2 linked regions of the Rheinheimera salexigens genome follow. The protein of the gene in region 1 binds, or shares a complex with, the protein of each later gene. Links are inferred from orthologs where the notes say so. Each region holds a gene or a part of one and is shown in the gene's direction. Other genes may lie near its edges. The genes, in order: BI198_RS05645 and sdhA.

Region 1 (3,278 bases):
CATACCTGGTGCAACATCCATACCTTCGAACATGGTTTTAGGCACAGCTTGAGTTAGGGCATCATGACGTTCGCCATAAGCTTCTGCAGCTGGAATATCGGCTTTAAAAGTCTCTCCGCTAGTTTTACCAATTAATGCTTGCTCTAAGCCGGGGATTAATGAACCGTGGCCAAATAGAAAGACTAAAGGCTCGCCACCTTTAGAAGAGTCTAATTCGTCACCAGTTTGGTTAGTAACGGTATAGTGAATGGCGACAACTTTGTCTTGAGAAATGGTCATGAAAACCTCTGTTTTATAAGGAGTAAGGTAACGGTACTATTTGCAACGACGGCGCACTGTCGCTGTTCAACCGCAGAGAATCTGCCGGTGTTATGTCATTGGGCAGCACGGCAATCAACCATAATGTATTGTTGATATTAGCTGCATTAACAACCTGGCCAGTCCGGCGCCAGTTTTCGTTTAATTGCAGTTCAATGTCTGTACCTGCAGCAGGCAATTCATCGGTTTCAGCAGTAAGAATAAAGGCAGCGCGTTTATTGCCACCACGGTACTTTAAGCGGGCGACTGTTTCTTGGCCGATATAACAGCCTTTAGTAAAACTAATGGCATCAATAGCTTGCAGGTTTAACATTTGTGGCACTAACTGGCCAATTAATCCGTGTTCAAGATAACTAAAACCGCAACGAATATGCTCTGCTAACCATAAATTTGGCGCCGCAAAAGGCAGTGCTTGGCTCATCAATTGTTGTGCCGCACTAATTGACTGCAACATAATAAAGTGGCTTTGGCCTAAACGCAGCAATAGGGCATTATTGTGCCGACTTAATTGGCCAATGTCAGGCAGGCTAAAGCCTAACTCTGCAATTAAGGCACTGACCTTAGCTTGCTCTGTACCACCAATACCAAATACGGCATATTGGTCTTGGCCTGAGCTAAAGGAGACTTTAGAGAAAACACCGAATTTTTTCCATTGCTCGGTAGAGGCGGTTAATTCATCTCTAAAAGCGATAACGATTAATGGTGCTATTTCACTATCAGAACTATCAGAACTATCAGAACTATCAGAACTATCAGCGCTATCCTCTTTAGTCGCAGTGCAAATATGGAATTGCGACCACATTTTGCCCTTAGCGTCACAATGGGCGCCACGTAGAAAAGCCGTGTTAGTCAGCGCTGCTATATCGCAGGTAGTTTGGCTTTGCATATATTTAATCGTGTCAGCCCCACTAATGCTTAGGGTGTCAAAAGCCGGTAAAGGCGCAATAAATGCTTGCTCTGGCTCTGTAGATAGCCCAGCGTAATGTTCAGCGGTTAACCATGATGTATGCATAATAACGTCAGCTAATTTAACTCAATTAAGTGGTGATAGTATAATCATTGGGGAATGCAGCTAAAAGCTCAACCCCAAGACGGAAAATTTGTTAGAATCGATGTTTAATATCATGCTCATTTAAATCTGAGCCACGCATAAGGTGAAGTATGACAGAATTGATGATTAAACCAAGATTGCGCTGGGCATGTCGCCGCGGCATGCTTGAGCTAGATGTGCTTTTGGCTCCTTTTGTTGAAGAGGGCTATGACGCGCTTAGCTTAACGCAAAAACACGACTTTGAGCGTTTGTTAGCAGCGGATGATCCTGATTTATTTAGTTGGTTTATGGGCCATGGCAAGGCGAAGGACCCGGCTTTACAAGCTTTAGTCGCTGTGATCTTGGATCGTGTCCGAGTTTAATCTTTGTTTGCAATCATCGACACTAGCCCAGTGCTTACTTTGGCTAGTGTTACCTTCTCCCTTATTGGTATTAATGGCTAATCCGGTACCCACCAGCGGTTGGCTAATCATTATTCCGTTGTTGTTAGGCTATTATTTAACGTGGTTGGCCTTAATTCAACGGCGCCAAAATAAGCAGCTCGCTACAATAACGGCCGACGGGCAATTACATTGGTTTGCACCCATAAATGATACCGGTCAGGTTAAAGTAGGCGGCTTAGTCAGTCAGTATGTGCTGCGTTTAGATTGGTATAGCGATAATCAACAGCGGTTATTGCAACAGTGGATTTTTTTCGATCAGTGTCAGCCCACCGACTTTCGAGCTATTGCTAGGGTAATAAGCCAAACTAATTGGTCCGTGACTAAACATAATAAGCTTAGCGAGTGACGTTGGCTGACTTAGGGTATAGTCACTCGCGAATCAACGGCGTTATTTAGGTTCAAGTATGGTCGGTTTACTATCGGCTAATAATTTAGGGTAATCTAGATTGTAATGCAAACCACGGCTTTCTTTGCGCTGCATAGCGCTATGGATAATAAGCTCAGCCACCTGAACTAAATTTCTTAATTCTAATAAGTGATGGCTAATATGAAAGTTACTGTAGTATTCATTAATTTCTCGCTGTAATAACTCTACCCGATGTAACGCCCGAGCTAAGCGCTTATTAGTGCGCACTATACCCACATAATCCCACATAAAAAGTCGCAACTCATGCCAGTTATGGCTAATAACGATTTCTTCATCTGAGTCGCTAACACGGCTATCGTCCCAGGCCGGAACATTTTCCAGAGCGGTTGTGGTGTCCAGTTGCTGCAAAATATGTTTTGCCGCAGCTTGGGCAAACACCACACATTCTAATAATGAATTACTGGCCATGCGGTTAGCGCCATGTAAGCCGGTATAAGCGACTTCACCCACAGCATATAAGTTGGTTATATCAGTTTGGCCATCTAAAGACGTGACAACACCGCCACAAGTATAATGTGCTGCCGGCACCACTGGGATTGGTTGTTGGCTAATATCAATACCGATACTTAAACATTTGGCATAAATAGTCGGGAAGTGCTCAATAACAAAATCTTTTGGTTTATGGCTGATATCTAAATACACGCAATCAGCGCCAAGACGCTTCATTTCAAAGTCGATAGCACGGGCGACTATATCCCGCGGGGCCAGTTCAGCGCGCTCGTCAAACTCAGGCATAAAGCGGCTGCCATCAGGGCGCAATAAATACGCGCCTTCGCCACGCATAGCTTCCGTAATTAAAAAGTTGGGCGCATCTGGGTGATATAAGCTGGTAGGGTGGAATTGGTTAAACTCCATATTGGCAACTCGGCAGCCGGCTCGCCAGGCCATAGCAATACCATCGCCACTCGCTACATCGGGGTTACTGGTATAAAGGTATACTTTACTGGCACCACCGGTAGCTAACGCCACAAAGCGCGCTCGGATCAGTTCCACTTTGCCAGTTGATGTGTTTAAGACATAAGCGCCATAGCAACGTTTA
Region 2 (3,328 bases), 550 kb from region 1 along the record:
ACAACGACAATGACAACAAGAGCTCGATTATGGGCATCGATGGGCAAGCACTGTGAAAAAACAAAGACCAGTTAATCTCGACCTTTCCACCATATCGTTTCCGGCACCTGCCATAGCGTCAATACTGCACCGTGTTTCTGGCGTGGCAATGTTTTTTGCTTTGGTATTCGTTATTTGGGCCTGGGCATATTCGTTACAGGACCAACAGAGCTTTGAATATGTCAAAGAACTGATGACGTCTATCTTCGCTAAAATTATTGCATGGGGCACTATTTCCCTACTTACGTACCATATTGTTGGCGGTATTCGTCACATGATTATGGACCTAGGCCATTGGGAAGAGCTGCGTTCAGGTGACATAAGTGCAAAATTATCAATTGCACTATGGGCTGTATTATCAGTATTAGCAGGAGTTTGGTTATGGTTCTGAATCAAGCAAGCCTGAAACGCGATGGCGTGCAGGATTATGTATCACTGAGAGCAACAGCTGTAGTGCTGATGCTGTACAGTTTTTTTATTCTTGGTTTCTTTATATGTACACCAGAAGTAACGTTTGAAGTATGGCAAGCTTTGTTTGCTAACATTTTTATGAAAGTGTTTACTTTATTAGCGTTAGTCTGTATTGCCGTGCACACCCGCATTGGTTTATGGCAAGTATTAACTGACTATGTGAAGTCAGCGAGATTACGTGCCGTTTTACAGTTTTTCCTTTATACGCTGGCTTTCGCTTATGTAGCGGTTGGCCTGTTTGTTTTGTGGGGTGCTTAAGTGACTATTCCAGTAAGAGAATTTGATGCCGTCGTAATCGGCGCAGGTGGTGCGGGTATGCGCGCTGCATTGCAAATTACAGAATCAGGTTTAACCTGTGCTTTATTATCTAAAGTTTTCCCTACGCGCTCGCACACAGTGTCTGCTCAAGGTGGTATTACGGTAGCATTAGGCAATAGCCACCCAGATAACTGGGAATGGCACATGTTTGATACGGTTAAAGGTTCTGATTACATTGGCGACCAAGACGCTATTGAATATATGTGTAAGACAGGTCCAGCAGCGATTACTGAACTAGAGAATATGGGTTTACCTTTCTCTCGCTTTGAAGACGGCAGCGTCTATCAGCGTCCTTTTGGTGGCCAATCAAAAAACTTTGGTGGTGAGCAAGCTGCTCGTACCGCCGCAGCGGCTGACCGTACCGGTCATGCGTTGTTACATTTGCTGTATCAGCAAAACGTAAAAAACAAAACTCAGGTCTTCAGCGAGTGGTATGCCCTTGATTTAGTTAAAAATCAAGATGGTGCTATTGTTGGCTGTACTGCTATTGATATCGAAACCGGCGAAATCGTTTACTTTAAATCTAAAGCAACGGTTTTAGCGACCGGCGGTGCAGGTCGTATCTTTGCCTCTACTACCAATGCTCACATTAACACCGGTGATGGTATCGGTATGGCGCTACGTGCCGGCGTACCATTACAAGATATGGAAATGTGGCAGTTTCACCCAACCGGTATTGCCGGTGCGGGTACACTAGTCACTGAAGGTTGCCGTGGTGAAGGCGGTTACTTATTAAATAAAGATGGCGAACGCTTTATGGAGCGTTATGCGCCTAACGCTAAAGATTTAGCGGGCCGTGACGTTGTTGCTCGTTCAATGATGACTGAAATTCGTGAAGGTCGTGGTTGCGAAGGCCCTTGGGGTGTTCACCTTAAGTTGAAGTTAGATCACTTAGGTAAAGACGTATTAGAAAGCCGCTTACCTGGTGTTTGTGAACTTTCTCGTACTTTTGCTCACGTTGACCCAGTTAAAGAGCCTATTCCGGTTATTCCAACTTGTCACTATATGATGGGTGGTATTCCCACAAACGTACATGGTCAAGTTATTCATCCTACAGCTGATGGCAAGCAAACTATTGTTGCTGGCTTATTTGCTTGTGGTGAAATTGCTTGTGTATCAGTACATGGTGCTAACCGCTTAGGCGGTAACTCGTTACTCGACTTAGTGGTGTTTGGCCGTGCTACCGGTTTACACTTAGGTGAAGCGTTAGCTGCTAATACTGAAACACGCGCGGCTTCAGAGTCTGATATTGAAGCGGCATTAACACGGACTAGACGTTGGGAAGACTCGAAGCCTGGTCAAGGTGAAGATCCAGTCCAAATTAAGAAAGACTTACAGCAATGTATGCAATTAAACTTCTCGGTATTCCGTGAAGGTAAAGCTATGGCTGAAGGCTTAGCAGAATTGAAACAGATCCGTGAACGTTTACAATATGCTCGTTTAGACGATAAGAGCTCTGATTTTAATACTCAACGTATTGAGTGTTTAGAATTAGATAACTTAATGGAAACTGCGATAGCCACTGCGGTAGCCGCTAATTTCCGGACGGAAAGTCGTGGTGCACATGCCCGTTTTGACTTCCCAGATCGTGATGATGAAAACTGGTTGTGCCACAGCGTATTTACGCCAGACACAGAATCAATGTTTAAGCGTGAAGTAAACTTGGAACCAAAATTCCGTGAAGCTTTCCCGCCTAAAGCACGTACATATTAAGAGGGCACAGCGATGAAGAAGTTAGTTTTCTCAATCTATCGTTACAACCCTGATGTTGATAAAGCACCACGGATGCAGGATTATACGTTAGATAATCCTGAAGGGCGCGACATGATGGTGCTGGATGCACTGATCAGGTTAAAAGAACAAGATCCAACGTTATCCTTCCGTCGCAGTTGCCGTGAAGGCGTTTGTGGCTCTGATGGCATGAATATCAATGGTAAAAATGGTTTAGCGTGTATCACACCATTATCGGCAGCTGGCACTAAGGGTGGCAAAATTATTGTTCGTCCTTTACCTGGTTTACCGGTAGTGCGTGACTTAGTGGTTGATATGGGTCAGTTTTATACTCAGTATGAAAAAATTAAGCCGTATTTAATCAATGATAATAAGTTACCACCTGCAGGGGAGTTTAAGCAGTCAATTGAAGACCGCGAGAAACTTGATGGATTATACGAGTGTATTTTATGTGCTTGTTGCTCAAGTTCTTGTCCGTCGTTTTGGTGGAACCCAGACAAGTTTATCGGTCCAGCCGGTTTACTTAATGCGTACCGCTTTTTAGTTGATAGTCGTGATACAGCGACAGACCAGCGTTTAGACGAGTTAGATGATGCGTTCAGCGTATTCCGTTGTCATGGCATTATGAATTGCGTTAACGTTTGTCCTAAAGGTTTAAACCCAACCAAAGCAATTGGTGAAATTAAATCAATGTTGTTGAACCGAGCGCTGTAAAGCGCTCTATTATGGTATGTGAATAAAAAACAGCGCATTGTTAAGCAAAATGCGC

The links.
Region 2: the proteins of BI198_RS05645 (region 1) and sdhA are in contact, whole or in part, in a crystal structure (PDB 6C12), measured with the Escherichia coli proteins. The link is inferred for Rheinheimera salexigens from one-to-one orthologs.

Annotation. Positions count from the first base shown.
Region 1 is NZ_MKEK01000001.1:1,223,700-1,226,977, forward strand. The notes cover bases 157-3,105. They hold BI198_RS05645 (FAD assembly factor SdhE), read left to right. Parts: upstream 157-1,479; coding sequence 1,480-1,731; downstream 1,732-3,105. Other genes in these bases: BI198_RS05635 (FKBP-type peptidyl-prolyl cis-trans isomerase), read right to left, coding at 157-279; ygfZ (CAF17-like 4Fe-4S cluster assembly/insertion protein YgfZ), read right to left, coding at 293-1,330; BI198_RS05650 (protein YgfX), read left to right, coding at 1,718-2,158; nadB (L-aspartate oxidase), read right to left, coding at 2,201-3,105. In the rest of the region: more of BI198_RS05635, read right to left, coding at 1-156; more of nadB, read right to left, coding at 3,106-3,278. UniProt on the Escherichia coli protein: An FAD assembly protein, which accelerates covalent attachment of the cofactor into other proteins.
Region 2 is NZ_MKEK01000001.1:1,775,445-1,778,772, forward strand. Bases 156-3,154 are described here. They hold sdhA (succinate dehydrogenase flavoprotein subunit), read left to right. Parts: upstream 156-768; coding sequence 769-2,541; downstream 2,542-3,154. Other genes in these bases: sdhC (succinate dehydrogenase, cytochrome b556 subunit), read left to right, coding at 156-430; sdhD (succinate dehydrogenase, hydrophobic membrane anchor protein), read left to right, coding at 421-768; BI198_RS08160 (succinate dehydrogenase iron-sulfur subunit), read left to right, coding at 2,554-3,154. Outside these bases: more of sdhC, read left to right, coding at 53-155; more of BI198_RS08160, read left to right, coding at 3,155-3,273. UniProt on the Escherichia coli protein: Two distinct, membrane-bound, FAD-containing enzymes are responsible for the catalysis of fumarate and succinate interconversion; the fumarate reductase is used in anaerobic growth, and the succinate dehydrogenase is used in aerobic growth.